Regions from separate parts of the Brevibacterium sp. MGP-B1 genome, predicted to be linked through region 1. Evidence: predicted binding sites of a transcription regulator. Region 1 holds the regulator's gene; the other holds the start of a gene.
The links. Region 1 encodes HspR, which represses chaperone genes until heat shock. Its sites were predicted from a motif close to AAGTTGAGTCNNNNNGACTCAACTT; they were not measured.
Positions count from the first base shown of each region.

Region 2: a site for HspR is predicted at 9,394-9,418, ahead of AC3CD9_RS00995 (ATP-dependent Clp protease ATP-binding subunit). Genes of this name have one in related genera too.

Region 1 is NZ_CM173407.1:2,920,763-2,935,568, forward strand. Features, by position in the region: gene serS (serine--tRNA ligase) at 1-302, opposite strand, end outside; gene AC3CD9_RS13395 (diacylglycerol/lipid kinase family protein) at 384-1,499, shown strand; gene AC3CD9_RS13400 (hypothetical protein) at 1,722-3,893, shown strand; gene AC3CD9_RS13405 (lipoprotein 17-related variable surface protein) at 4,135-5,463, shown strand; gene AC3CD9_RS13410 (DUF1206 domain-containing protein) at 5,609-6,484, opposite strand; gene AC3CD9_RS13415 (heat shock protein transcriptional repressor HspR) at 6,634-7,074, opposite strand; gene AC3CD9_RS13420 (DnaJ C-terminal domain-containing protein) at 7,089-8,105, opposite strand; gene AC3CD9_RS13425 (nucleotide exchange factor GrpE) at 8,286-8,960, opposite strand; gene dnaK (molecular chaperone DnaK) at 8,960-10,822, opposite strand; gene AC3CD9_RS13435 (AAA family ATPase) at 11,046-11,696, opposite strand; gene AC3CD9_RS13440 (ABC transporter substrate-binding protein) at 11,775-12,803, opposite strand; gene fepB (Fe2+-enterobactin ABC transporter substrate-binding protein) at 12,940-13,971, shown strand; gene AC3CD9_RS13450 (alpha-hydroxy acid oxidase) at 14,115-14,806, opposite strand, start outside.
Region 2 is NZ_CM173407.1:227,717-242,522, reverse strand. Features, by position in the region: gene AC3CD9_RS01045 (iron-siderophore ABC transporter substrate-binding protein) at 1-463, opposite strand, end outside; gene AC3CD9_RS01040 (helix-turn-helix domain-containing protein) at 642-1,001, shown strand; gene AC3CD9_RS01035 (SHOCT domain-containing protein) at 1,007-1,288, opposite strand; gene AC3CD9_RS01030 (response regulator) at 1,408-2,082, opposite strand; gene AC3CD9_RS01025 (sensor histidine kinase) at 2,079-3,368, opposite strand; gene AC3CD9_RS01020 (ClpP family protease) at 3,449-4,030, opposite strand; gene AC3CD9_RS01015 (ClpP family protease) at 4,027-4,632, opposite strand; gene AC3CD9_RS01010 (endonuclease) at 4,808-5,446, shown strand; gene AC3CD9_RS01005 (hypothetical protein) at 5,499-5,804, shown strand; gene AC3CD9_RS01000 (YidC/Oxa1 family membrane protein insertase) at 5,923-6,735, shown strand; gene AC3CD9_RS00995 (ATP-dependent Clp protease ATP-binding subunit) at 6,826-9,375, opposite strand; gene AC3CD9_RS00990 (TetR/AcrR family transcriptional regulator) at 9,552-10,202, shown strand; gene AC3CD9_RS00985 (DHA2 family efflux MFS transporter permease subunit) at 10,199-11,947, shown strand; gene AC3CD9_RS00980 (DUF3152 domain-containing protein) at 12,036-12,821, opposite strand; gene AC3CD9_RS00975 (VOC family protein) at 12,925-13,593, opposite strand; gene AC3CD9_RS00970 (VOC family protein) at 13,581-14,282, opposite strand; gene AC3CD9_RS00965 (TIGR04028 family ABC transporter substrate-binding protein) at 14,475-14,806, shown strand, end outside.

The sequences.
Region 1 (14,806 bases):
TTCGACACGAGCTGGTCGAAGGCGAAAGTGGCTTCTTCGGATTCCGCGGACAGCGACTTCACGGCCTCGGACTTCGCCTTGCCCTCCGCGATGAGTGCCGGCTTGTCCTCCTTCGGCGCCTTCGCGATCTGAGAGGAGAAGGATTTCTGATCCGCACGTGCGTCTTCGAAGGCGGTGATGGCCGCACGACGAGCGGAATCGGCGGCGATGACCTCGTCGATGAGCTCGACGGATGCCCCGCGAGCCTCCTGCGATGCCTTGAACAGGGCCGGGTTGTCTCTGAGAAGCGCTAGATCGATCACCCTCTCAGCTTAACGGGCCGGGCGTGTTTTCGATATTCGGCACTCAGCCTGCACACGACCGGGGCACTGTAGATTTGGGACATGATCATCGAGTTGGACCCCCTGATGACATGGGTCATCGTCATCGGTGCCCTCGCCGTGCTCGTGGCCGCGTTCCTCATCGGCCGCCGCAACGGCGTGCGACGCACGCTCAACACGATGAGACGCTACGCCCACCCGGCGAACCTCTCCGACGAGGCGGTCGATGATGCGGCCAGATACCGTGCCGCGCTCATCGTCAATCCCACGAAGACCGATGTGCGCAAATTGGCCGCCACCGCCGAGGCGATCTGTCGTTTCGAGGGATGGAACCCTCCGCTCGTGCTCGAGACCACCCCCGAGGATTCCGGTGAGGGGGCCACGGTCCGTGCCCTCGACGAGGGGGTCGACGTCGTCATCGCCGCCGGCGGGGACGGCACCATCCGCGCGGTCGCCTCGGCGCTGGCGGGAACCTCCACTCCGCTGGGGATCGTGCCGTTGGGGACCGGGAATCTGCTCGCCCGCAATATCGATCTCGTCCTCGACAAGACGGAGTGGGCGCTGCGGATCGCCCTGTGGGGTCGCAACCGGGAGATCGACGTGGGGAAGGCGAAGATCGCCCCCGACGGCGATACCCATGTCTTCACCGTGATGACCGGACTCGGCTTCGACGCCGCGGTCATGGCCGATACCAACGACGATCTCAAGGCCCGCCTCGGATGGCTCGCCTACGTCGAGGCGGGATCGCGGAAGCTCACCGGCAAACCCAGTCATGTCAAGGTCACGTTCGACGACGAATATCGGATTTCGGCAAGGGTGCGTTCGGTGCTCGGCGGCAACTGCGGCCGATTGCAGGGAGGCATCCAGCTGCTGCCGCAGGCCGTCATCGACGACGGCATGCTCGACGTGCTCATCGTCAGCCCGAAGAACCTCGGCCAGTGGGTCGGCGTGCTCGCATCGATCGCCGGCCGCCGAGCCTCGCGCGGGCTGCACACGAACATCCGGAAGTGCCGAAAGGTCGTCATCGAAGCCGGTGACGAGGTCGATATCCAGATCGACGGGGACCCGCTGGGACAGTCGTCCTACCTCGAGATGGAAGTCGACCCCTCCGCCCTGACCGTCCGCGTGCCCACCGTCGAACAGCGCAAGCAGATCCGCGCCGAGGCGTGGCCGGTCTAGTTCGGAACCGCTGAATTCGCGCGGCCGACGCGTCCTTTCGCCGAGGCGGCACTGACAGCCATTCTTTTACCGACGAGTAGGTCACGAAACGGTTAAAGGAATTCACCTAAGTGTTACCGCTTTTAAACCTGAACAAAACGTACAGAAATAGTTTGGAAAACCCTTAGAACCTAGGATGAGTGCCGTATCACACCCCTCGCCACAGAGATTGAAGGCACTCCAATGAAGAAGATCATCCTCGCGCCGGCAGTCGCGCTCGCGTTCACCGGGCTTGTCGCCAGCCCGGTCGCTGCTGCGGAATCGACGTCTGCCCAGGCGGCGTCCACGCAGAAGGCCGACCAGCAGAAGAAGGTTGAAGCCGAAAAGGCCGAAGCCAAGAAGAAGGAAGAGGCCAAGAAGGCCGCGGCTGAGAAGGCTGAAGCCGAGAAGAAGGCAGCTGCAGAGAAGGCGGCAGCCGACAAGAAGGCCAAGGAAAAGGCCGAGGCTGCCAAGAAAGCCACTGACAAGAAGAAGGCGGACGAGAAGAAGGCCGCCGAGGAGAAAGCGGATAAGAAGGACGAGGCAAAGACGCCTCCGAAGAAGGTCGATCCGAAGCCCGCTCCTGCCCCCAAGGACGAGGACAAGGACTCCAACGACGACGACAAGTCCGAGGACAAGGCCAACCCCATCAACGCCTCGGTGCAGGTCACCTCGGGTGAAGTCACCGCCGAGGAGCTCCACGAGGACGGTGTGACCGTCAAGGTCACCGGCCTCGAGAAGGGCGACAAGGTCGCCGCCAAGTCCGGACTGACCGGTCCGGCCGTCACCGCTCAGGGGTCGACCGCGACTCTGAAGCTGCGCTCCTCCTCGGAGGTCTCGCAGGAGTCGGTTTCCTTCGCAGTCCAGGTGCAGCGTGCAGCCACACCGTCGGCCACCGAGAACGGTACTGTCAGCCTCCTCTCGGCGCCCGAGGTCGACCCGAAGGTCTCGCTCAGCACCGCCAAGATCTCGCAGAGCGACTTCGCCGAGAACGGCATCAAGGTCTCCGGCGAGGGCTTCACCCCGAATGGCAAGGTCACCGTAGTCGGCGGCAACGCAACGTCGCCATTCGCGACCAAGGAAGTCGAAGCCAACGCCGACGGTGAGATCTCCGCAACCCTGAAGTTCGAGGGCGACGAACCGCTTCCGGCCGGCGACTACTCGGTCTGGGGTGTCGACCAGGAGTCCGAGACCAACTCCCCAGCTCAAGACTTCACTATCACCGAAGACTCAGAGGTCGACCCGACCGTCAAGGTCGACTCGAAGGAGATCTCCCTCGAGGATTTCAAGAAGGATGGGCTGAAGTTCAGCGGATCCGGGTTCTCTCCCGGAGGCACCATCAGCGTTCAGGGCGAGGCCGTCTCAACGCAGCGTGCCGCCGCACCGCAGGCTGACGAACTGCGCGCTGACGAGAACGGTGATGTCGATGGCGTTGTGACCGCTCCCGAATCTCTCGAAGCCGGCACCTACTCGCTGACCTTCATCGACGATGAGACCAGCACCGCCAGCAACTCCGTCGAGGTCACCGTCACCGACGAAGACGAGGACGCCGTCGATCCGATCGACGCTTCGCTCAAGGTCGATCCTAAGGAGATCACCGCCGAGGACCTCGCCAACAAGGACAAGGGCGTGACAGTCACCGTCTCCGGCGTGAAGAAGGGCGACACGATCACCGACTCACTCACCGGCAAGAGTGAGACCGCAGAGGCTGACGGTGACTACAAGCTCCACCTCTGGTACGAGGGCAACCCCGCGAACCTCGAGGTCGGCAAGGTTCCGTTCACCGTCACCATCGACCGGGAAGGCACCGAGTCGGAGACTCTCAACGGCAACATCAACGTTGTCGGCGAAGACGACGGTGAGACCGAGGCTCCCGCCGAGGCGACCTTCAAGGTCTCACCGAAGACGATCGAGGCGGCGGACTTCGCCAACGAGAAGAAGGGCGTCACCCTCGCCGTCGAGAACTGCGAACCCGGCGCAGACGTCCACTTCGAGGTCAACCCGAAGGGCATCAACGTCACGGCCTACGAAAACACCGTCAAGGCTGACGACGAAGGCAATGCCTCCGTCAACGTCTTCGGCACCTCCTCAGATGTCTCGGCCTACGTCGGTGCGTACACTGCGACCGCGACCTGCGGCGATGACACCATGAAGGACTCCTTCACGGTCACTGAAGGCGCCAACGGCGGCGGATCTGACGGCGGAGACAACGGCAATGCCGGCAACGGCGGCGGAGATGACGGCAGCCAGTTGCCTCGCACCGGTGCCGACCTCGGTGGACTGACGACGGGAGCCCTGCTCCTCCTCGTCGGTGGTGCCGCGATCGCGCTGACCGGCCGCAAGAACAAGTTCGGACAGACTCCGACGAGCTTCTGATCCGAGCCCGGCGGACAGCCTGAATCGAAAGGGAGGGGCGGCTCAGCACTCGCTGAGCCGCCCCTCCTTCTGTTCTGCAGTCTGTGACGAATCGGGTGTTCAGGATGAATGGAGAATGAACTCTGCAACAGGGCCGAAGCCAGCACTGAACAAAACGAACACAACTATGCGTGTGGTGAATGTTGCATTACTGTTACATTCGTAATACTTCACACCCAGCTGTAATTTTCTAAGGAAATACATGAAGAAGCTCGCCCTCGCCCCCGCGGTGGCCATCGCCATCACCGGCCTGGCCGCATCCCCAGTCATCGCTGCCCCCGGTTCGGACAGCTACTCGCAGACTGTCGTCAAGAACTCCGGCGACACCCAGGAGAGCACTCCGTCTGAATCACCTGAAGCTGAAGCGCAGGCTATCGACGCAAAGGTGACGACTTCTCCCAAGGAAATCACCGCCGAAGATCTCGCCAACAAGGAAAAGGGAATCGTCGTCACGATCACCGGCCTTGAAGCCGGCGACAAGATTTCGGACACTCTCACCGGCGAAGCCGGCACGGCTGAGGGCGATACCTTCGAATACAACATCTACTCCACTCAGCCCGCCGAGGACATTGAGAACGGTACGGTTGACTTCTCCGTCACGATCACTCGCGATGGCGAGGAGCGCACCTATGACGGGCTGAGCTTCTCCGTCGTCGACGACACCGACGAGCCCGAGGCTCCCGAAGTCGACCCGAAGGTCTCGCTCAACGCCGACAAGTTCACGGAGAGCGAGTTCGCAAAGAACGGCATCAAGGTCACCGGTGAGGGCTTCACCCCGAACAGCAAGGTCACCGTCGTCGGCGGCAACGCAACGTCGCCGTTCGCGACCAAGGAAGTCGAAGCCGACGACGAAGGAAAGATCTCCGCAACCCTGAAGTTCGAGGGCGACGAAGCGCTTCCGGCCGGCGACTACTCCGTCTGGGGCGTCGACCAGGAGTCCGAAACCAACTCCCCGGCCCAGGCCTTCGTCATCACCGAAGACGAGACCGAAGAGCCCACCGCTCCGGTTGAAGAAGCCAAGCTGACCGTCTCCCCCGAGTCGATCACGCCTGCTGACTTCGTCAAGGAAGACAAGGGCGTCACCCTCGCCGTCGAAAACTGCGAACCCGGTGAAGATGTCCGCTTCCTCGTCAACCCCAAGGGCGAGTCGAGCGTCACCGCCTTCGACAAGACCGTCCAGGCTGACGACGAAGGCAAGGCCAACGTCAACGTCTACGGCACCAGCGCCTCCAACGCCTCGGCCTACGTCGGCGATTACGACGTCACCGTCACCTGCGGCGATGACGAGCTCACCGGTGACTTCTCGGTCGAGGAAGATCCGAACGCCGGTGGCGGCGACGGCAATGAAGACGGCAACGGCGGAAACGACGATGGCGACAACGGAGATGCCGGCAACGGCGGCGACCTGCCCCGCACCGGTACCGAGCTGACCGGCCTCGTCGGCGGCGCCGGCCTCCTCCTCATCGGTGGAGTCGCAGTCGCCATGACCATGCGTCGCAAGAAGGTCGCCCAGGATCCCGCTGAGATCTGATAGCCACTGACCTGAGAGCGTGCCGGCTCGACTGAGCCGGGCGTGAGTCGAAGAAGGGCGCGAACCCAGTTGGGTTCGCGCCCATCTTCGTATCTCAGCGGCCAAACATCAGCGGCCAACCATCTGCAGCCGGGCAGACTACAGCTCAATCCATGCGGTCGTACCTCGAGCGCAGAGCGAGGAAGACTCCGTAGAGGACCAGGCCGAGGCCGACTGCCAACAGCAGATACGGCCCGAACGGCTGATCTCGCATACCCTTGAGCGCACCGTCGATTCCGGTGAATTCCTCCGGATCACCGGCCGCCGCGGACACTACGATGAGGGTGCCCACCGACAGCAGCGTCGCGCCTTTTCCCAGATACCCGACGACACCGGTGAACCCGACGAGGAAGCGGGTGAACGCGCTACGCGGCCGACGAAGCTCATCTTTCCACTTCCGGCGCAGACCATTGATGCAGAACACGATGCCGATGATCGCAATCACGGCGCCGACAGCCATGAGGATATACAGTCCGCCCGGGGCCTTCGCCACGGTCGTCGAGGCCTGAGAGCTCGCCTTGCCCGAGTCCGGTCCTCCGCCGAAGACGAATTGGGAGAAAGTCGCGGCAACCACCACATAGGCAATGGCAGAACCGACCGTTGAGAAGAAGTCGATCCACTGCTTCCTCCCGTGCTTCTCCTGCGGGTCGCGAGTTCCGGCACCGCGCAGCGACGACGAGCCGAAGAACGCGTTGACCAAGCACCACAACGCCATCAGCGCACAGCCGAGGAAACAGATGACGATCAGCACCATGCCGAAGGGCTGTGAAGCGATCTGCCCGACCGCTCCCGCCTGGTCCGCTTCGCCGCCGCCCTGCCCCAGTCCGATGGTCACGGCCGTCGCACCGAGGATGGCGTGGACCAGTCCGTTCGCAATGAAGCCCGCACGGGCAACCCGCTCGAACCAGCGGCTGTCCGCGGCTTCCTGAGCCGCCGAATCAGCACTGTCGGCGACTTGTCGAACTATCTCTTTCTCGTTCACAGAGTCAGTGTCGCACAGCACCTGTACTTTTCTGCGCCGCAATGAACTGGATTCGTCGAGTAACGCGAAAAGGCGGAGTGCGCACCGAAAGTTCGGTTCGCACTCCGCCTCGGCGCCGTTCTCAGCGTCCCAGTCAGGCCTCGTCAGGCTCAGCCGCGTCGGTACCGGTTGTACAGCACCAGGGCTCCCGGTTCAGGGCGACCCTGTGGGCGTCGTCCCCTTGAGATCGAGACGACGTCTCCGCCCACGGTGCCGGCTGCAAAGACGCGCGCATCGCGTTCCTGTGCCGACCGGCGTGCCCGAACCTCGTCCTCAAGCTCCTCGTTGCGGCTCCTGAGCGCATCGACCTGATTCTGCAGGTCGATGATCTTCTTGATCCCGACGAGGTTGACTCCCTCGTCCTGCGACAGCTGCTGGATCAGTCGCAGCTTGGCGATGTCCTTCCCGGAATAACGCCTGCCCCGGCCCGCAGTGCGTTCCGGAGTGACGAGACCCAGTCGGTCATACTGCCGCAGCGTCTGCGGGTGCATGCCCGCCAGATCCGCGGCCACCGAGATGACATACACCGCCGCACTAGATGAAATGTGCATTGTGATTCACCACCTCAACTGGCCTTGGCTTTGTCCAGCAAGCCGGCGCGTGGATCCTCACCTTCGGTGGCGGCCTTGAACGACTCGACCGCTTGCTTGGCTTCTTTGGACAGGTTCTTCGGCGCCACGATCTCGACTGTCGCCAGCAGATCGCCGGTGCCCTTCTTCGTCTTCACACCTTTGCCCCGCACGCGCAGGGTCCGTCCCGACGGTGTCCCCGGTGCGACCTTGACCTTGACGGGCATTCCGCCCAGGGTCGGCACCTTGACCTCGGCGCCGAGGGCCGCCTCGTCGAAGCTGATCGGCAGATCCATCCGCAGATTGTCACCATCGCGGGTGAAGACCGGGTGCGGGCTCACGTGCACGGTGAGGATGACGTCACCGGGCTCGCCTCCGTTGGGGCTGGTCTTGCCCTTGCCGGCCAGGCGGATCTTCTGTCCGTCCTTGACCCCGATCGGGGTGCGCACGGTCAGCGGCTTCCCGCCGGGCATGTTCAGCTTCACCGAGGCCCCGTCGATGGCTTCGGTGAACGACAGCGTCGTGCTCGACTTGATGTCGCCGCCCTTGACCGGAGGCTGGTAGCCGCCATAGCCGCCGCCACCGCCGAAGCCTCCGCCGAATCCGCCGAGCAGATCCGCCAGGTCCGGGGGAACATCTCCCCCACCGCCGTAGGTCGTGCGGGTCCGGGTGCGTCCGCCGCCTCCGAAGAGGTCGGAGAACACGTCGTCGAATCCGCCGCCGGCAGCCCCGCCGGGTCCGCCGGAACCGGCGCTGAACCTGGCACCGCCGCCCATGGCGCGGACCTGATCGTACTGGGCCCGGGATTCCTTGTCGGAGAGCACCTGGTGGGCCTGGCCGATCTCCTTGAACTTCTCCTCGGCCTTCTCATCACCGGGGTTGGCGTCCGGGTGATACTTGCGCGCGAGCTTGCGATAAGCCTTTTTGATCTCGGCATCGGAAGCATCCTTGGAGACGCCGAGGGTTTTGTAGAAGTCCTTGTCGAACCAATCATTCTGAGGTCCGGTATTCACCTGGCACCTCCTTTCCTTCCAATCAATCCTGTCATCAGGGTATTCACTTGTCCTCTCACAATCCGCACCCCCGGGGCAATGCCCCGAAGATCCGGACCGCCGCCGAGGCGGTTCCCGGCCCCGTACGTCGGTGAACCGGCGTGCGGGGCGGGCGACCGCCTCGGCGATCATGATCGCTGCTCAGTCCTCCGGCTGCTGGACACCGACGCGGGCGGCGCGGATGATGCGCTCCCCGATCCGGTAGCCCGGCTGCATGACCAGGAAGAGCGTCGGATTCTCGACCTCATCCGAAGGCTGCTGCATGAGCGCTTCGTGGATGTTCGGATCGAACTCGTCGCCGACCTCTCCGTACTGTTCGACGCCGAGCTTGTTCAGCGATTCGACCAGCTTGTTCACGTGGGTCTCGAAAGGCCCGGTGACATCGCCGTTGTCGCGAGCGAGCTTGACCTCGTCGAGCACGGGGATCAGGGCCTCGACGACCTTGATCGTGCCGCCGAGCGCCGCACGCTCACGTTCACGGTCGGCGCGCATCCGGTAGGCCGCATATTCGGCGTTGATGCGCTTGAGGTCGGCCAGGTATCCCGCAGCCTCCGAACCCGGTTCGGGCTCGGCCTCCGGCTCGATGTCCTCGAGACCCGAGGCATCGGACGGGATGTCCACGCCGAGGTCGCTGGCATCGGCTGCGGCAGCCTGTTCGGCGTTCGGGTCCGCGGTCGGCTCCTCGCCGGCCCCGGCCGAGGCCGACTGGGCGTCGGCCTCGGGACGGACCTCACCGGTGTTCGGATCGACCCGGCGCTTGTCACTGAAGGTGAAGCCTGGCTCCTCGGACGACTTGTCGTTGCCCTCGGCAGTCATTACTTCTTCTCCTCATCCTCATCGTCGACAACTTCGGCGTCGACGACATCGTCGTCTGCGCTCGCATCGGCTGCGCCTTCACCGGCAGCTTCGGCGCCTTCGGCACCGCCCTGCTGGCTGTAGATGGCTTCGCCGATCTTCTGCTGGTTCTCCACGAGCTTGTCGTAGGCGCTCTTCACGGCGTCGTCGTCTTCACCCTTGAGGGCTTCCTTGACGGCGTCGACATCGCCCTGCATCTCGGTCTTGAGCTCTTCCGGCAGCTTGTCGGCATTGTCGGTCAGCAGCTTCTCGGTCTGGTAGGCGAGGTTCTCCGCATTGTTGCGGACGTCGGCAGCCTCACGGCGCTTCTTGTCCTCTTCTGCGTGCTCCTCGGCCTCGCGGACCATGCGGTCGATGTCTTCCTTCGGCAGTGCCGAACCGCCGGTGATCGTCATCGACTGCTCGGTGCCGGTGCCCTTGTCGGTGGCCGACACATGGACGATGCCGTTGGCGTCGATGTCGAAGGCGACCTCGATCTGCGGCACACCGCGCGGAGCCGGAGCGATACCGGTCAGCTCGAAGGTGCCGAGGTTCTTGTTGTCGCGAGTGAACTCACGCTCACCCTGGAAGACCTGGATCGACACGGAGGGCTGGTTGTCCTCAGCGGTGGTGAAGGTCTCCGAACGCTTGGTCGGGATCGGGGTGTTGCGCTCGATCAGCTTGGTCATCACGCCGCCCTTGGTCTCGAGTCCGAGCGAGAGCGGGGTGACGTCGATGAGCAGGACGTCCTTGCGCTCACCCACGAGGACACCGGCCTGAACGGCGGCGCCGATGGCGACGACCTCATCGGGGTTGACGCCCTTGTTGGGCTCCTTGCCACCGGTGAGTTCGGTGACGACGGCGGAGACGCCGGGCATACGGGTCGAACCGCCCACGAGGACGACGTGGTCGATGTCGCTGACGGAGACACCGGCGTCCTTCATGACTGCGTGGAACGGAGCCTTGGTGCGCTCGAGGAGGTCCTTGGTCAGGTCCTCGAACTTCGCACGGGTGAGGGTCTCATCCAGGTGGATGGGTCCGTTCTCGCTCATCGACAGGTACTGCAGCGAGATGTTCGTGCTGGTGGCCGAGGACAGTTCCTTCTTGGCCTGCTCTGCGGCTTCCTTGAGGCGCTGCAGAGCGGTGGCATCCTTGGTCAGGTCCACGCCGTAGTTGTTCTTGACCTGCTCGACCAGCCAGTCGACGATGCGCTGATCCCAGTCGTCACCGCCGAGGCGGTTGTCACCGGAGGTCGCACGGACCTGAATGGTGGAGAAGTCGTCTTCGTCCTTGCCGACTTCCAGCAGGGAGACGTCGAAGGTACCGCCACCGAGGTCGAAGACGAGGATGAGCTCGTCTTCCTTGCCGCGCTCGAGGCCGTAGGCCAGAGCGGCAGCGGTGGGCTCGTTGATGATGCGCGAGACGTTGAGGCCGGCGATCTCACCGGCGTCCTTGGTTGCCTGGCGCTCAGCATCGTTGAAGTATGCGGGAACGGTGATCACCGCGTCGGTGACCTTCTCCTGCAGGTACTCCTCGGCGTCGTGCTTGAGCTTCTGGAGGATGCGGGCCGAAACTTCGGGGGCCGTCATCTTCTTGCCACCGATCTCGGTGGACCAGTCGGTGCCCATGTGGCGCTTGACCGAAGCGACGGTGTTCTTGATGTTCGTGACGGCCTGGCGCTTGGCGATCTCACCGACGAGGGAGTCGCCGTTCTTGTTGACTGCGACGACGGACGGGGTGGTGCGACCGCCTTCCGCGTTTGCGATGACCTTCGGGTCGCCGCCCTCGAGGACGGTGACGACGGAGTTCGTGGTTCCGAGGTCGATTCCGACTGCACGTGCCATAGTTTTCTCTCCTTACAGATCGTGAGTTCCTGCGACTCGAATGTGTGCGATCGGGCGGCTCCGGTTCTTGAGTCAGAACCACTCGACCGCACACATTGAGCCAACCGGACTCAAGTATTCTCTTCGAGGTTCCGACCGTCAAGTCGGCCTCATCAAAGTTGCGTACACCAGACTCAACTTTGCTGAGGATGGTTTTATTCCGGCGGGAAAGAAACTATTCTTTTCAGACTGCTGCTGCGGTATCGAGCAGGCCGAGAACATCATCGACAACAGCGTCCCGACGCGACAGCACGACACGATCCCAGGGTTCACCGTCACCGAGGCTGTCACCACGAAGGATGCGTTCGCGCAGTTCGACCCAGCGCCTCCAATGTCGGTCGAAGGCGCGTCGTCTGACGACCCTCTTCCGCTGTGCCTGACCGCGAAGCGCGGAATCTCGATCCGTATCGATGAAGACGATCATCGGTCGATATCCGAGAATTCCTGCAAGGCTCACAATGAGTCGGCGACTCCACCGGCGGGCGCCCGGATCATGGACGACCAGCGGTCCGCGACCCTTGTTGAGCATGAGCGCAAGCACGCGGAGGTGGGCAATCGTGTGAAGAATCGGTCGAACGAGCGCGTACGGCAACCACGGCATCCGCTGACGCAGCCGACGTCGCATGCCCTCCGGGTCCGCCGACCGTACCCGAGGCGATCGGCCCCGTAATACTCTGAGCGCTTCGGTCTTACCTGCCCCGGGAACCCCGGCGACGACAACGAGAGGAGTCGCGCCAGCACTGCCCGATGAGCCGCCGCATTCGCGCCCTCCTGCGTTACGGTCGAGTTCCCCGACGCACCCGTCGTCGCCTCTCGCAGGGGCTGCTGATCCCATGGTGACCTCTCCGAGTCAGATGATGAGAGTCAGCATAGAGGCGAAATCTTCGCCGTCACTGCGAAGTCTCTCGGAGAATCACTCGCCGAGGCGGTCCTCCAGATCGTCGAGGATCTGGCCGGCCCCGGTCGGACCGAGTCCGAGGAACCAGACATCGTCATTGACGCGGATGGCCTTTTCGTCCTTGACCGCATCGAGACCCTTCCATTGGCTCGACTCGAGCGCCTTCTTCTCCCCAGTCGCCTCCGGATCACCGTAGCTGGTGTAGAAGACATAGTCGCCGGCCGCCTGGTCGAGGTTCTCCGCAGAGATCTCGACGGCGAGCTCGTCGACGTCCTGGTTCTTCGGACGTTTGAACCCGGCATCGTGGAGGATGACTCCGATGAGCGACTGATTCGCATACAGGCGGAGGCGATCAGGCATGAAGCGCACGAGCGAGATCGTCGGATCGCCGTCGACGGAGTCCTTGAGCTCTCCAACCTCGCGAGCGTATTCCTCAAGCTCCTTCGTCGTCTCGTCTTCCATGCCCATCGCCTCACCGACGAGGCGGAAGTTCTCCTTCCACGGGAACCCTGGACGGATCGAGAACACCGTCGGAGCAATGGAGTCGAGTTCGTCATAGAGTTTGTCGGCGCGCAGCTGGCTGCCGAGGATGAGGTCGGGTTCGAGTGAAGCGATCTTCTCGAGATCAAGCTCCTGAATCGTGCCGACCGTCTCGACTCCCTTGACCTGGTCTTCGAGGTAGCTCGGCACCGGGCTGGTGCCTTCGGTCGTCACCATGCCGACGGGCGTGATGCCCAGCGACAGGACATCGTCGAGCTCTCCCGTGTCGAGGACGACGACGCGCTCGGGCTTCGCCTCGATCTCCGTGGTGCCATTCGCATGCTTGACCGTCCGCGGGAAGACCCCGGCCTCGGCATCGCTGCCGAGCTTCGCAGTCTCCTCATCAGCAGTCCCGAAGGCCTCGCCTCCGGTCGCAACGTGTTTGTTGCCGGCGGCCCCATCGGCGCCCTTGTCGTCTTCAGCGGCACAGCCGGCAGCGAGGAGGGCAATGGTCAGAGCTGAGGCGGCCACAACGACAGCCCGATTCTTCAGAGTCGATTTCACGAAGTTGAGCCTACCCTAAGTGTTCACCCCCACTCGACACGCCGAACCTTCCGCTGAATCGCACCACGAATGCAGTTTCCCGGGCCTACTTAGGTTAGGCTCATCTTCGCAAGCGAACATTCTCGAAAGGTCCCCTATGTCCCGCGTCAAACCCGGCAGCACACGCGTATTTGCCGCAATCACCCTCGCCACCGCTCTCAGCCTCAGCGCCTGCGGCGGGTCCGGCTCTTCCGACTCCGGCGATGGCGACACCGCCGCCGACGGTCAATGGCCCCTGACGATCACGGACGACGCCGGCCACGAAGTGACCATCGACGAAGCGCCCGAATCGATCGTCTCCACCTCGGTGACTCTCACCGGCAGCCTCCTCGCCGTCGACGCACCGGTCACCGCCTCCGGTGCCACCATGCCCAATTCCCCCGTTGCCGACGACCAAGGCTTCTTCACGCAGTGGAGCGACGTCGCGAAGGAGAAGGACCTCAAGGCCCTCTACCAGGGCGACCCCGATGTCGAGGCCGTGCTCGCCGAGGAACCTGACCTCATCGTGGTCTCGAAGACCGGCCAGGACTCGGCAAACGCCATCTACGATCAGCTCAGTGACATCGCTCCGACCGTCGTCATCGACTACGGCGACAAGGACTGGCAGGAGGTCACCACCAAGCTCGGTGAGATCACCGGCCACGAGGATGAGGCGAAGAAGGTCAACGACGAATTCGGCACCCGCGCCGAGGAGGTCAAGTCCGCCATCGACGCCCCGAAGCAGCCGGTCACCGGCATGATCTTCAACGAGAAGGCCAAGGGCGGAGGATCCGGAGCCAGCGCGAACATCTGGACACCGGAATCCGCTCAAGGCAAGCTCCTCCAAGAGGTCGGCTTCGAACTCGCCGAGGTCCCCGAAGGCACAGCCGGCCAAGGCGAAATGGGCAAACGTGCCGATATTGTCGAAGTCACCGGTGAGAACCTGTCGAAGGCCGTCACCGGCGAATCCGTGTTCCTGTTCAACGCGAACGAGAAGACCGCCGCGTCATATGCGAAGAACTCGCTGGTCGAGAGCACACCGGCGGTGAAGAACGATGCCGTCTATCCGATGGGCCTCGACTCATTCCGCCTCGATTACTACTCCGCCACGAACGTCCTCGACCGCATCGAGGACGAATTCGGCAAGTGAACACCTGAACACGAAACGGACGGCCGGCAGCGACGATACTTCTCGCTGCCGGCCGTCCGTTCTCTGCCTATGGAGCCATCTGGGCGACCCCGGCGGGGCCGCCTCGGTGAGCAGATCGACCTCCGCCGGGCCACCTCGGCGAATCAGCCCTTGGCCGGACGGGAGCTGATGATCTCCGCGCGCTCGTCTCGGTTGAATTGACGCAGCTGGGTCACATGAGCCGGATTGAGCTCGGAGACATCGGCGACCTGGAGCAGGCGCATGGTGCGCTCGACCTGCTCGCCGAGGATCTCGATCGTCCGGTCCACTCCTGCTCGACCGCCGGCCATGAGGCCGAAGAGGTAGGCGCGGCCGATGAGTGTGAAGTCCGCGCCCAGCGCCAACGACGCGACGATGTCGGCGCCGTTGCGGATTCCGGTGTCGATGATGATCTCCACGTCCTTGCCGATCTCACGAGCCACCTCGGGGAGGAGTTCGAAGGGTACGGGCGCGCGATCGAGCTGGCGCCCGCCGTGGTTGGACAGGACGATCGAATCGACGCCGAGGTCGGCGAGCTTCTTCGCGTCCTCGAGCGTCTGCACGCCCTTGACGGAGAACTTGCCGGGCCACATGGCGCGGATTTCGGCGAGGTCATCGAAGTCGATGGAGGGGTCCATCGCCGAATCGAGGAGCTCGCCGACGGTGCCGCCGGTCTCAGACAGGGAGGCGAACTCGAGCTTCGGGGTGGTCAGGAAGTCCCACCACCACCAGGGACGCGGGATCGCGTTGAGGATCGTCTGCGGGGTCAGCTGCGGTGGAATCGAGAAGCCGTTGCGCGTATCGCGCAGTCGGGCAC
Region 2 (14,806 bases), 1.7 Mb from region 1:
CCACGGTCGGGGCGATGGCATCGAGCTGCTTGTACTGCTCGGCCGTGATTCCCGACCAGGGGGCGAGGATGACATCCGGTTCGAGTTCGGCGATGGCCTCGACGTCGAGTTCCGTATCGCCCTGGAACTGTTCGGGCAGCTTCTCACCCTTGTCCTTCACGGCCTCGTAGATCCACGGCATGTAGCCGGTGTCATCGGATCCCCAGGCATATTCCTCCATGCCGACCGGCGTCTTGCCCAAAGCGATCGCAGTTTCCGTCGATCCCTGACCGAGGGTGACGACGCGTTCGGGCTCGGATTCGATGACCGCTTCGCCGAGTGCGTGCTTGATCGTCACGGTCTCGAAATTCGCGGACCCGGATTCCTCCGCGGCCTGCGATCCCTGCCCGCAGGCGGTGGCGGTGAGCGAGAGTGCGACGAGCGCTCCGGCGATGACGGTCCGGCGGCTGTGAGGAACTGACATTCCTGTCCTTTCGACAGTAGTCGGAGCCTGATGCGGCCCCTCGACATTAACGTAGGCCAGCCTAACTTAACCTCCTGCCGTTTCCGCAACACCTGTGAGCCACTTCACGTCAGTCATTCTCATCTGCTGACAGCAGAAACCCTCGCCGAGGCGGCCCCACCGACCGTAGGCTCATCCCATGACCGACATGCTCCCGCACAGCTCGACCCCGCCGCCGCTGTGGCGTGAGGCGCTCGGCCGCGCTCTCCGACTGCGCCGCACCGATCTGGGTCTCACCTTGGCTCAGGTCTCCCATCGGTCCGGGGTCTCGACCCAGTTCCTCTCCGAGGTCGAACGCGGTCTCAAGGACCCGTCGTCGGAGGTCATCGAGGCAGTGGCCGAGGTGCTCGGGCTCCAGCTGCCGCAGGTCCTCGTGCTCGCCGCCTTCGGCCTGACTTCCGGGGTCCCTGCGACCGCGCTGCTGTCGGCGACCGATATGACGCGAGCCGCACCCGCTCCGCCGGCAGCGGGTCAGGTACGGCTCGCTCTCGCAGCCTGAGCGGCTCAGCCGTTCCCGGCCTCGAGCCGGTTCGCCCGCAGCACCTCGAGTCGGGCGCGATATTCGGCTTCCTCGATGTCCCCCTGGGCGAAGCGCTGGGCCAGAGTCGCCTCGGCGCTCCTTGTTCCCTCTCGTGCCGCAGCTGCCCACGGCGGTCCCCCGGCCTGCCGCCACCGGCGACGGTTGAGGGTCACGATGAGGGTGACGATGAGTCCGATGACGAGGACCCAGAAGATCGGGATGAGGAAGAAGAACGGCCAGGCCAGCGGTCCGTGTTCCATGTGCATGATGCCTCCTTGGCGGGTGTCCACGCCGTTCGTGGACCTGACATCAATGACACACCGCAAGCCTGTCGCTGCGAATCCGCCGACGGGAGTCACCTGCGCTGCTCCGCATGGAGCAGAACTCAGTGCTCGTTCAGCCAGCCGGGCGAGACCAGTCCCGATTCGTAGGCGAGGACGACGAGGTGGACGCGGTCTCTGGCCCCGACCTTCGTCATGATGCGCGAGACATGGGTCTTCGCGGTCAGCGGGGAGAGCACGAGCGATTCGGCGATCTCGTCGTTCGACTGACCGCGGCCGACGAGCGCGAGAACTTCGCGTTCGCGGTCGGTGAGAACGTCGAGCCCGGAGTCGGGTTCTGCCTTCAGCCCCAAGGACATGCGGGAGAGCAGGTATTTCGTGACTTCGGGCGAGAGCAGGGCCTCTCCGGCGGCCACGACCCGCACGGCGCGGATGAGGTCGGTCGGGTCGGTGTCCTTCAGTAGGAAACCGCTCGCCCCGGCGCGCACGGCGCGGACGATGTATTCGTCGAGTCCGAAAGTGGTCACGAGCACCACGCGGACGGCGTCGAGCCGCGGATCGGCGGCGATCTCCTCCGTCGCCCACAGTCCGTCTCCGTCGGGCATGCGGATGTCCATGAGGGCGACGTCGACGGGTGCTGTGCGCAGCGCTTCGAGCAGGGCGTGCCCGCCGGAGGCTTGGATCGTGACCTCGATATCGTCCTCGGAGTCGAGCAGTGAGGCGAAGCCGGCGCGCACGAGCTGATGGTCATCGGCGATGGCGACTCGGATCGGTGTCATCGGTGCGGCTCCTCGTCCGGTGTCATTATGGTGTCGGCGTTCCAGGGGAGGTCGACGTCGACGGTGGTTCCCTGCCGCCCCTCCGAGGTCAGGACGAGTGACCCTTTCAGCAGCTTCGCCCGCTCGCGCATGCCCATGATTCCCGTCCCTTCGACTCCGTCTGGGAGTCCTGTCCCATCATCACTGATGCTCACCCGCAGCCGATCCGAGCTCCGTGCGATGACGACCCGTGCGCTGCCGGCGCCGGCATGTCTGAGCACGTTCGTCAGTGCTTCCTGGATGATCCGATAGGCGGCTGCGTCCGTTGACTGGCCGGGTGTCTCTCTTACTCCTTCGGCGTCCGTATCCCGCCGATCGTCCACCCTGATGTCAGTGGAGCCGACGAGGCGGGAGACCAGCGCCGGAACGGCGTCGAGCCCGAGGATCGGAGCCAAGGGCGCCGGTCCGGAGCCTTCCGCAGCACCGGTGTCGGAGCGCATCGTGTGCAGCACGGTGCGCACTTCATTGAGCCCTGTGCGGCTGAGTTCTCTGATGGCCGCGAGTGCGGACCGCGCCTGTTCCGGATCGCGGTCGATGAGGTGTTCGCCGACTCCGGCCTGGACGTTGATCTGGGACAGAGCATGGCCGAGGACGTCGTGCAGGTCCCGGGCGATGCGCAGTCGTTCGGCCTGGGCGACCTCGGCGCGACGCGCGTTCTGCTGGGCTGCCTCCTGGCGACGGAGTTCGCTGCGGCGGCGGACGAATGCGCCGATGCCCACGGCGATGGCGAGTCCCATCGTCGCCGAAACCACCCGTCCTACCGACCAGTCGATTCCCAGCAGGGGACCCAGCAGCAGGCAGCCCGCCCAGGCCCCCGCCGCCGAGGCGATCGCCCAGACTGCATTTCCGCGGACGATCGCGGCGACGACGGCGAAGAGGAAGGCAGCGTAGAACGGCGTCGTCCCGGGCCCGGCCTCCGCGGGCGACCAGGGACCGCGGTCGCTCCACGCACCTGGTCCCATGCCGAATCCGCCGGGGCCCGGATCGGGCGTCGCCGCCGCCCACACGAGGACGTCGAGGAGGACGAGCCCTGCCAGTACTGCCACGCGCGGTCCTGGCCACCGCGCTGCGAAGATGAAGATCGCCGGTGAGAGGACCGCGGTGCCGATGCGGATGATCATCGCGGCCGCAGACGTCTCGGTCGCCGCGGCGAGGACGATGGCGAACGGCAGCTGCAGCACCGCTGCGGCTACGGTGAGCAGGACGACTCGCCTGCGCGCGCGGCGGTCTGGACGGTCCGGTCTCATTCTCCGATCGTAGCGACCCGGTCCGGACCCCGTCGTCATCCTCGGGGAGTACTTCCGCCCACCGCGGTGAGAGTACGCGGTCAGAGGATGACGTCGACGAGTCCGAAGTCCCGCGCCGCCTTCGCGTCGAGGACGAGGTCGCGATCGAAGTCACGGTGGATCTGCTCTGAGGTCCGACCGGTGCTGTCGGCGAGCATCTCTTCGACGTCCCGCCGCTGCCGAACGATCTCGTCTGCGGCGACGATGAGGTCGGGGATCGTGCCCCGCGCCCCTTCGGCATGCGGCTGTCGCAGGACAGCGCGGGCATGTGCGAGCATGGCCCGCTGGCCGGGTTCTCCGGCGGCCAGGAGCACGGCCGCATCGGCGACCGCCTGCCCGACGCAGGTGGTGGCCACGGGTGCGCCGATGTGGTGCATTGCGTCGAAGATCGCCGTCATCGCGGTCAGGGAGCCGCCCGGGGAATTGATGTACATGCTGATCGGCAGGTCCCTGCTGCTCGAATCGAGGTGGAGCAGCTGCGCGATGATCGTATTCGCCACCCCGTCGTCGAGGGGCACGCCGAGGTAGACGATGCGGTTGCCGAGCAGATGCGAGTAGACGTCGACGATCTTCTCGCCGCCACCGGTTCGGTCGACGACATTGGGGATCGTGTACTGGCTCATCGGCTTCCTCCGATCTGAGCTCGAAGGTCGGACGGGGAGTCGATGACGCGATCGATGAGTCCGTACTCGATCGCCTCCTCGGCGGTGAACCACCGGTCACGCAGGGAGTCTTCGAAGATGCGGTCGTAGGTCTTTCCGGTCGCCTCGGCGATCCGGTGCAGGACGGTGTCTCTGACCGATCGGAGGTCAGCTGATTGCAGCTCGATGTCGGCGGCGGCTCCGCCGATCCCGCTCGATCCTTGGTGGAGGAGGATACGGGCGTGAGGCAGGGCGAGACGTCGTCCGGGCGTTCCCATGCTGAGGACGAACTGTCCCGCCGAGGCGGCCCACCCGAAGGCGATCGTGACCACGTCATTGGGCAGGGCGGCGATGGTGTCGGAGATCGCGTGCATCATCGGCACGGATCCGCCGGGAGAGTTGATCCACAGGTGGATATCGGAACGCGGATCCTCGGCGGAGAGGAGGACGAGTCGGGAGACGATCTCCATTCCGTTCTCGTCCCGCAGCTCGCCGTTGAAGACAACGGACCGGTAGGCGTAGAGCATGCGCTGGGATTCGGGGATCGCGGTGGCCGCGTCGACCTCGTCGGAGTCGGAGAACATGGACAGTGTGGCTGCGGGGCGTGTAAGCATGTCTCAACTGTGCGACCCGGCGGCAGCGAACCGGGCGCGGATCCGCTGGAAGCGGGACCGTGCCGCTGTGAGCGGACGGGCACCGGCGGCTGAGGCTCCGGTGGCCCTTGACTCTTCGACCGGGCCCGGACATAGGATCGGCCGCATGAGCACACAGCGAGAACACGCCGCTCGACTCATCGATGCGCACGGGCGCACCTTCGCCGCGGAGGCTGCGATCACTCTCCGGGACAAGCCGGCCCCGCTGTGGCAGCTGCTCGTCCTCAGCCTGCTCCTGTCGACGCGCATCAGCTCCGACATCGCCCTCGCGAGCGCGCGCGAGCTGTTCTCGGCGAAGTGGAGGACGCCGCAGCGTCTGCGCGCGAGCACGTGGCAGCAACGGGTCGATGCGCTCGGTCGAGGCGGATATCGGCGCTACGACGAGAGCACCGCCACCCGTCTGGCCGAGGCCGCCGATCTGCTCATCGACCGCTGGGACGGGGACCTGCGGAAGCTGCGCGATGAGGCCGAGGGGCAGCCTGGTCGGATTGCGAGGCTGCTGCAGGAATTCACCGGCATCGGTCCGACCGGAGCGTCAATCTTCCTCCGAGAGGTCCAGCAGGTTTGGCCCTCGGTGAGGCCCGCCTTCGACCCCCTCGTCCGCAAGGGCGCAAAGACGGCCGGGCTGCCGGAGCAGGACGAGAAGCTGACCGCATTGGTCGGTGACGACGACCTCGCCGGCCTCGCGGCCGCACTCGTGCGTCTCGCCCGAGATCCGGACCTCGCCGCCGACGCAGAGGACTGAGACCTCCGCACAGGCCCGCGTGTTAGCATCGACGCACCGGGAAGGGAGCGAGATGATGGCGAATATGTGGCTGACTCTGCAGCTGCTCGTCGTCGTGCTCTCTTCCGACCTCGACTCGGTCGTGCCCCAGTCCCCCACGCATCTCATCGTCCTGGCTCTCCTCGGAGCGGCCCTGCTGACGCCGATCGCCGCATGGGCGAGCATGGCTCTGCTGCGTGTGCTCTCGCTGTCGGCGCGCCCGCCGTCTCTGCCGGGCACGCGCCGAAGCATCCGCGAATTCCGCATGCCGGAAGAGCCCGGAACTCCAGGTACGGCCCTGCCCAGAGCCCCCTCTACCGTCGTTCACGCCATCGCCTGAACGACCTGTTCCGCACGGAACGCCTCCCCCGCCTCGGCGCGGGCAATTGTCACGGTGATGGCCTTCAACGGCCCATTCAACCGCGCCTCAGTGCGCCCTGTCCGAAGGACACTCACCCGTGAACATCTACGAATTCCTGCCCATCCGCCTGCTCGTCGAGGCCGCCTACACGGTGGTCACGGGGATCAGCGACATTCTCGAACCACTCGCCGGCGGCTTCAGTGCCGCCCTGGCCGTCATCGTGCTCACCGTCCTGGTCCGCGCCGTGCTCGTCCCCGTCGGGGTGTCCCAGGTCAGGGCAGGCATCACTCGAAAACGACTGGCGCCGAAGATCAGCGAGTTGCAGAAGAAGTACAAAGACAAGCCCGAGCTCATGCAGCAGAAGCTCATGGAGCTGTACAAAGAGGAGAATGCTTCCCCCTTTGCCGGATGTCTGCCGGTGCTGGCACAGACCCCAGTGCTCATGGCGGTCTACGGTCTCTTCATCAATGCGACGATCGGCGGGCATGCCAATGAGCTGCTCGGGCATACGCTCTTCGGCCTGCCGCTGAGCACGAGCTTCGTCAAACTGCTCGGCACCGGCGATCTGACCGGCACCGCTATCACGGTCTACCTCATCCTCGTCGTCCTCATCGCCGTCGTCGCGGGATTCTCCCGACACCTGCTCACCCCGGCCACACCCGAGACTCCGACCGCTCCCCCGGCGAAGAACGGGGCAGATGCTCCGGCGATGCCGGATCTGTCAGGAGTGATGAAGACCCTGAGCTTCATGCCGTTCCTCACGGCGATCTTCGCACTCTTCGTCCCCTTGGCCGCTGCGCTCTATCTGGCGACGACGACCACGTGGACGCTCGGCGAACGACTCGTCCTCAACCGCATCCTCGGAGCGAACGACCCCCAGCCCGAGGCGACCACCGCGGTGTCGGGCTGAATCAGGAACACAAAAGAGCCCGGGGGCGGAGGATGAGAATCCTCCGCCCCGGGCTCTGTGGCGACGGCCGGTGCCGGGCCGCCTCGGTGATCAGGCGATGATCGGCTCCGGGAGGGTGCCGGCCACGACCTTGAGTGCGCCGCCTTCGACAGTGGCACGCACGGTGCCGCCCTCATCGACCGCCTCGGTGACGAGGAGATCGGCGATGCGATCGTCGAGCTCGCGCTGGATCGCGCGACGCAGCGGACGGGCACCGAACTCGGGTTCGTAGCCTTCATCGGCCAGCCAGTCGAGAGCCTCTGCCGAGACGTCGAGGGCGATGCCCTGAGCCTCGAGGCGCTGCTTCGACGCGGCCAGCTGGTGATCGACGATGGACCGCAGCTGCTCGCGATCGAGCCGCGAGAACATCACGGTGTCATCGATGCGGTTGATGAACTCCGGCCGCATGAACTCCTTGAGGCGACCCATGACCTTGGCCTTGAGATCCTTCTCCGCGTCTCCCGCAGCCCCGGAAGCGAAGCCCAGCGGAGTACCGGACATGAACTCGGAACCGAGGTTCGAGGTCATGATGACCACGGTGTTGCGGAAGTCGACCGTGCGGCCCTGGCCGTCGGTGAGTCGTCCGTCGTCGAGGACCTGCAGCAGCAGGTTGAACGCATCCGGGTGGGCCTTCTCGACCTCGTCGAGGAGGATGACCGAATACGGGCGACGGCGGACCTTCTCCGTCAGCTGCCCTGCCTCGTCGTAGCCGACGTAGCCGGGAGGAGCACCGACGAGGCGGGACACCGTGTGGCGTTCGCCGAACTCGCTCATATCGAAGCGAATCATGGCCGACTCGTCGTCGAACAGGGTCTGCGCCAGAGCCTTCGCCAGCTCAGTCTTGCCGACACCGGTGGGGCCGAGGAAGAGGAAGCTGCCGATAGGCCGATTGGGATCGGCCATACCGGTCTGGCTGCGGCGGATTGCGCGCGACACGGCGGTCACGGCTTCGTCCTGTCCGACCACGCGGTCGTGGAGGACCTCTTCCATATTCGCCAGTCGTGCCTTCTGGCTCTGCGTCATCCGTGCTGCCGGGATTCCGGTGGCCCGGGAGACCACATGCGCGATCTCCTGTTCACCGATGATCGCCTCGGCGGCAGCGGTCTTCGCGGCCTCCGCGTCCGGATTCTCAGCAGATTCGATCCGGGCGGTCACCTCGTTGATCTCATCGCGGACACGGCCGGCACGCTCGTAGTCCTCGACCTCGATAGCGGACTTCTTCTCCGCTTCGAGTTCGGAGAGATTGAGCTTGAGTGCATCGATATCGACCGCGGGTCCGCGCCTGAGCGACATCCGGGCTCCCGCCTGGTCGATGAGGTCGATAGCCTTGTCCGGCAGGAACCGGTCGGTGATGTAGCGGTTCGACAGCTCCACGGCCGCGCGGACCGCCTCGGCGGTGTAGGTGACCTCGTGGAACTCCGCGTAGCGGTCCTTCAGCCCGTCGATGATCGTCACCGCATCCTCGACGCTCGGCTCACCCACGGTCACCGGCTGGAAGCGACGTTCGAGAGCCGAATCCTTCTCGATGGTGCGGTACTCCTTGAGCGTGGTCGCGCCGATCATGTGCAGATCGCCGCGGGCCAGACGCGGTTTGAGGATGTTGCCGGCGTCCATCGAGTTCGCCTCGCCGTTGCCGCCGGCACCGACGAGGGTGTGGAGTTCGTCGACGAAGACGATCATGTCTCCGTCATCGGCGATCTCGTTGAGCGCTCCGGTCAGGCGCTCTTCGAAGTCACCGCGGTAGCGGGTGCCGGCGAGCATTCCGGGCATATCGAGCGCGATGATGCGCTTGCCCTGCAGCTGCTTGGGCACCTCTCCGGAGTGAATGGCCTGGGCGAGCCCCTCGGCGACCGCGGTCTTGCCGACACCGGCCTCGCCGAGGAGAACCGGGTTGTTCTTCGTCCGGCGGGCGAGGATCTCGATCGTCTGCTCGATCTCCTCCGAGCGGCCGATGACGGGATCGAGTTTGCCAACGGCGGCGAGCTCGGTGAGGTCCGTGCCGAACTTCTCCAGCACGGATTCCTGACCGTCCTCGCCTTCGGCCTCCTGGCCGGGGTGCATGCCTGCGGCTTCGGCCGCCTCGGCACCGGCCTGCAGTGCAGCCTGGGTGACGCCTGCCTGGGCGAGGATCCGACCGGCGGGCATCTCCTGGTTGAGCACGAAGGCGAAGAACATGTGTTCGGGATCGATGTAGGTCGACCCGAAGGCGCGCGCCACCTGGTAGGCGTCGAGCAGGGCGCGCTGGGCCGAACCGGTCAGTGTGGGCGTGGAATCCGCCTCGGTGTCGGTGCTGGCCGGAAGGCGCTCCTCGATCGCATGGGCGATGGCCTCGGGATCGGCGCCGGCCTGGCGCACGGCGGAGATTCCGGGTTCGGAATCGACCATGGTGCGCAGGATGTGGAGCGCGTCGACCTCGGACTGACCGTGTCGTCCTGCGAACTCCGCGGCCGCTTCGATGACCTCGTGGCTGCGCTTGCTCAGCAGTCGGTTGATGTCGACGGAACGGCCTCGGCGGGCTCCGGTCTGTCCCTGGAGGAAACGAGCGAGGAACTCGTCGAACGAGTCTCCGCCCGAGCCTGCGGGTCCGAAGAATGTGGCCAAAGCTGACCTCCTCTTTCAAAGTTGAGCGTATACGACTCAATCAACAGGTGCATGCGGACATATATTCCCACCTGTCGACGGCCCGACGACGGAATGTGAACAACATCACCGTCGAGAAATGCATTGAATGCATTTCTGCATTTGGTGCAAATTTGCAAGAGGTGCATAATTTTCTGGTGAGTTCCGAACCGACCGAATCCCTGCGCGAGCGTCAGACCCGTGAGCGCCGCGCATCCATCCACGCCGCGGCCGTCGATCTCGTCTTCGATCATGGACTCGACGAGGTGACTGTGGCTCGGATCGCGGAAGCTGCGGAGGTCTCGACGCGCACGTTCTTCAACTATTTCCCCACCAAGGAGATGGCGATCGTCGGACTGACGACCTCTGACGATATCGCCGACGCTCTGCAGCGATTCATCGAGGACTTCGAGCCCCGGCGCGAGCGTCTGGTGGAGGATCTCTCCTTCACCATCCGCGCCGCGTTCGAATTCCTGCTGCCGCGGTCAGCGAACAAGCAGAAGCTGCGCGCGATCCAGGCTCGGCATCCGCACCTCGGCATGCTCAGCATGGAGACGAAGCGGCACTACTCCGAGCAGATCATCACCGGCATCCGCCGGCGGATCGAACGTCGCGGAATCACCTTTGCCGATGACGACACCGCCGCACGGGCCACGCGGATGCTCGCGCAGCTATGCAGCATCCCGCTCGAGCATGCTTTCGCCTCCGCGCGATTCGACACCGAACACGAATTGGACGACGAACGGGTGGACCAGGCGTTCACCTCCTCGATCGAACTGTTCCTGACCCTCTTAGAAAGGCTGAAATGACCACTACCGCCACCGAGCCCGCTGCCGAGAAGCAGCACGGCGCCGAGGAGGAGCCGGAGATCGAGACCTCGTCGGTCATCCTGCTATTCACCGGCCTGATGCTGGCAATGTTCATGTTCTCGCTCAACCAGACCATGCTGGCCACGGCCCTGCCGACCATCGTCGGTGACCTCAACGGCGTCGACCAGATGCTGTGGGTCTCGACGGCGTTCATGCTGGCGTCGACGATCATGATGCCGATCTACGGCAAGTTGGGCGATTCGTTCAACCGGAAGAAGATCTTCATCTTCGCCATCTGCATGTTCATCCTCGGTTCGATCGTCGGCTTCCTGGCCCACAACATGGCCGTCCTCATCACCGCACGCGTCATTCAGGGCCTCGGCGGCGGCGGTCTCATCATCCTCTCGCAGGCTCTCATCGCCGCGGTTGTGCCGGCGCGCAAACGCGGCCCGTATATGGGCATCATGGGGGCGAACTTCGCGGTCACCTCGGTGGCGGGACCGCTGATCGGAGGCTGGATCACCGAGGGTCCGGGCTGGCGCTGGACATTCGCTCTCAATCTTCCGTTCGGCGTGCTCGCGCTCATCGCCGCCATCCTCTTCCTCAAGGTCCCCAAGTCGGATCGGTCGGTCAAACGCCATGTCGATGTCGCGGGAATGATCCTCATCGCCGAATTCACCTCGGCACTCATCCTCACGACCTCGTGGGGCGGGCATCAGTACGACTGGGACGATCCGATCATCATCGGACTCATCGCCATCGCCGTCATCAGCGCCGTCGTCTTCGTGTTCGTCGAACAGGCTGTTCCCGAACCCGTCATCCCGATGTTCGTGTTCAAGGACACGAACTTCGTCCTCTGCACGATCGCCGGCATGTGCATCGCCATCGGCATGTTCGGCGTCCTTTCGTACATGCCCACGTTCCTGCAGATGGCCCACGGGATCGAGGCGACGAAGGCCGGTCTCCTCATGGTGCCCATGATGGCCGTGATGCTGCCGAGCTCGGTCATCATCGGCTTCGTCGTCTCGAAGACGGGACGGTACAAGTGGTACCCGGTGCTCGGCAGCGCGATCGTCGGCGTCGCCCTTTTCCTCATGGGGACCTTCGTCACGGCCGATCAGAACGTTCTCGTCGTCATCGGCTGCCTGTGTGTGCTGGGCCTCGGCCTGGGGCTGTCGATGCAGATGCTCGTGCTCATCGTCCAGAACTCGTTCCCGGTGGCGATGGTCGGCACGGCGACGGCGTCGAACAACTTCTTCCGGCAGATCGGCGGCACGCTGGGCATGTCGCTGATCGGTTCGCTCTTCACCTCGCGGCTGGCGTCGAACCTCGAGGACGGCATCAAGTCCCTGGGACCCCAGGGTGCCCAGGCGATGAAGGGCACGGGGTCGAACTCACTGACCCCCGAAGTGGTCAAGTCGCTGCCCGATCCGATCCATTCGATCATCGTCAATGCTTACAGCGATGCACTCGTGCCGATCTTCCTGTGGGTCTGCCCGCTGGGAATCATCGCGGCAGTCATCCTCATGTTCGTTCGCGAGAAGGCCCTGGCCACGAAGATCGATGCGGGCGCCCCGACGGACCATCAGCGTGAGGTCGTCGCGACCGACAGCATCGCCGTCGTCGAACAGCCTGGATCGCTGACCCCGTCCGGTGCGAGCTCCGTCAGCGATGAGATCGAGTACGAGAAGGCCACGCAGGGTGCCGGAGACTACTCTCTGCGGCCCCGCTCGCCCAAGCACTGATACGCACGTCCACGCAATGACAGCGCAGGCCCCGCAATTGCGGGGCCTGCGCTGTATCGGCCGGAGTCTGTCCGCGACTGTCGCGGAACTAGCCTTTCGAGGGCCATCCGTTCGGCTCACACCCCTGCAGGCCCTTCGTCTGCTGCTGCATGAGCGGTGCGGTCTTGCCTGGTCCGGGGCAGGATTCGTGGCCATGGCCGAGAGCGTGACCGACCTCGTGGTTGATGAGGTACTGCCGATACTGGACGATATCGTCGAACTCTTCGGTGGCAGAGACCCAGCGCTTGGCGTTGAGGATGACATTGGGTCCGTTGCGGCACGAGAGTTTGCCCAGGGTCCGCAGCGGCAGGCACATCTCGTCGACGGTATCGGGGCTGGCGATGGAGATCATCGTGTCCTGACCCTCATCGACGAGCTCGATGGAGACGTCGTCCATGTCCTGCCAGCCGCGTTCGTCCTGCAGGGTCTTGATGATGAAGTCGCCGGCCTCATCGACGTCGATGGGCAGGTTGTCCTCGACGCGCAGGGCCACCTTGAAGGTTTTGCCCTCGTCGCGGTTCGGCCCGGTCTCCTCTTTCGGCCGGTCCCATTTGCCACTGCCATGATCGTCGATATCGTCTTCGCTGACTCCGGCCGCTCCCGCGTCTTCCACGCTTGCGGTCTCGGTGGGCGTGGGCGACTCACTCGGCTTGGCCTCGGCTGAGTCGCTCGGGTCCGGCGAGGCGGCCTGCGTTTCGGCCGCCTTCGGAGTCGGCCGCGTCTCTTCGTCGGCGGCGGGCGCGCAGGCGCTCAGTCCGACGAGCAGCGAGACAGCGACAAGCGAGGTCAGGGTGCGGAGGCGTGGACGGGAGGCGAGACGGGTTCGACTGAGCACGCCTGTGAGTCTATCTCCTGCCGATCCGTCGAGAAACGGGTTACGTGTCGAGAAACGTGCGCACACACCCGTGTCTCGACACTCAGCCTGTTTTTCGGCGAAGTCAGAACTCGAGCACGCCGCCGGGCCCGCGCAACCTGGCACGCAGACGACAGTCCGGCCCCTCGACCACCGCAGTGTCACCGGCCCCGAGCACCTCGAGCACCTGCCGCGCCGCCTCGGGCTCCGGCGATTCCACACGGAAATCGAGCAGTTCGAGGGTCGGCAGGGCCGCCTCAGCGGGATGGACGGATTCGCCCCAGTCGATGAGGAACGGCTGTGCACCCTCATGCGGCAGCGGGGAACGGGTGGTCAGTCGCCATTCGAGGCGATCGCCCTCGGCGGTGTCGCGAGCCATGTCCTGGACCTCGCCGAAGTCGATGCCTGCGGTGTTCGCGGCCGCGATCTTCGCGAGGAACGCCGGCGGATGGATGGCCCAGGTCTGCAGGGTCGGCTCGGTGGCCAGATGCGCGTCGAGCGGCAGAGTGCCGTCGGCGGGCGGCTCCTGCTGCGGGTCGGGGCCGAGGATCTCGAGGTAGGTGTGGGCTCCGTCCGGCCAATCCGTCGGGGCGAGTCCGAGCAGATAGTTCGCGGTCCCCCGTCCCGGGTGCGAACCGCCGGGAACCGCGCGCAGCCCGGTGGCCTCTTCCACGGCGGCGACCCCGGCGTCGAGGTCGGGCACCGTGATGATGAGGTGGTCGAGCTGTGCGGGAATGGTGTTCAGAGAGTCCATGATCCACCCGGACCTTTCAGATGAGCGTGTAGGCCCTCAGTCTCCCCTTCTTCGACATCGAGGGCAATGATGTCGAGTCCGATGCCGAAGAAGTCGAGGACCTCCCCGACCGTATCCGGGTCGTCGCTGGTGGCCCACAGGCGCTCGAGCCGAACCGACGGCATCTCCTGCATCGCGGGATGCTCGGAGTCCTTCCAGTCGATGAGGAACGGCTGGATCCCCGACCACGGCAGCGGGGCGCGCCTGGTCAGACGCCAGTCGAGAACGGTTCCGTCCGGTCTGCGCCGGGTCATGTCATGGACCTCGCCGAGGCGGACGCGCGGTTCCCGTGACAGCGCAGCGGCCGTGACGAAGCCGTCGAAATCGTCCGGACGGATCGCCCACCTCTGCACGGTCGGCGCGGTGATCCCGGCCAACCGCGTGGCCGCCAGCGCAGGGTCCTGCTCGGGATCGGGGCCGAGGATCTCGAGGTACGTCAGCGGGTTCGGACTGCTCTGTCGTGTGAGTCCCAGCGAATCGGAGAGTTCGTCGCTGAGCTCGAGTCCGAGTAGTGCGTTGGCCGTTCCCAAGCCCGGATGGGCACCGCCGTCGACCGCACTCACCCCCAGACGACCCTCACATTGCTCAACATATTTCTGCAGATCTGGGACGGCGATGACGAGATGATCGAATTCCGCACTGTTCAACATGTCTCAATATTAAGCCCCGGATTGACGGTGATTGCACGGATGCGCTTTACTCATGGCATGCACATCCACTTCGGGCTCCATGCCGGACACCGCCTCTGTCTGCCGTCAACGGCACCTGCGATGTCCGCATATTGTTGAACTATCACACTCATCTCCCTCTGTTCCATCCCACTTGCCCGAAGGACCTCTTCCATGCCGGACCGTCTCTCCGCCTCCGCGCGTCTGACTCAGCGCCGCCTCGACCGCCGTTCGGTCCTCAGCCTCGGTCTCGGTTTCGGCGCTCTGCTCACCCTCAGCGCCTGCACACCCCACGACTCCGGTTCGCTGGCCGAGGGCGAACCCGTCCGCGGTGGAGTGCTCACCTACTTCGAACCCCAGACCTGGACCCTGCTCTACCCGCCGTCGGTCGGCTTCTACCCCAACGGCGGGATCATGAACAACATCTCCGCACGCCTGCTGTGGCAGGATCCGAAGACACTCGAGCTCTATCCGTGGTTGGCGACCGAACTGCCGGAGACGAACGC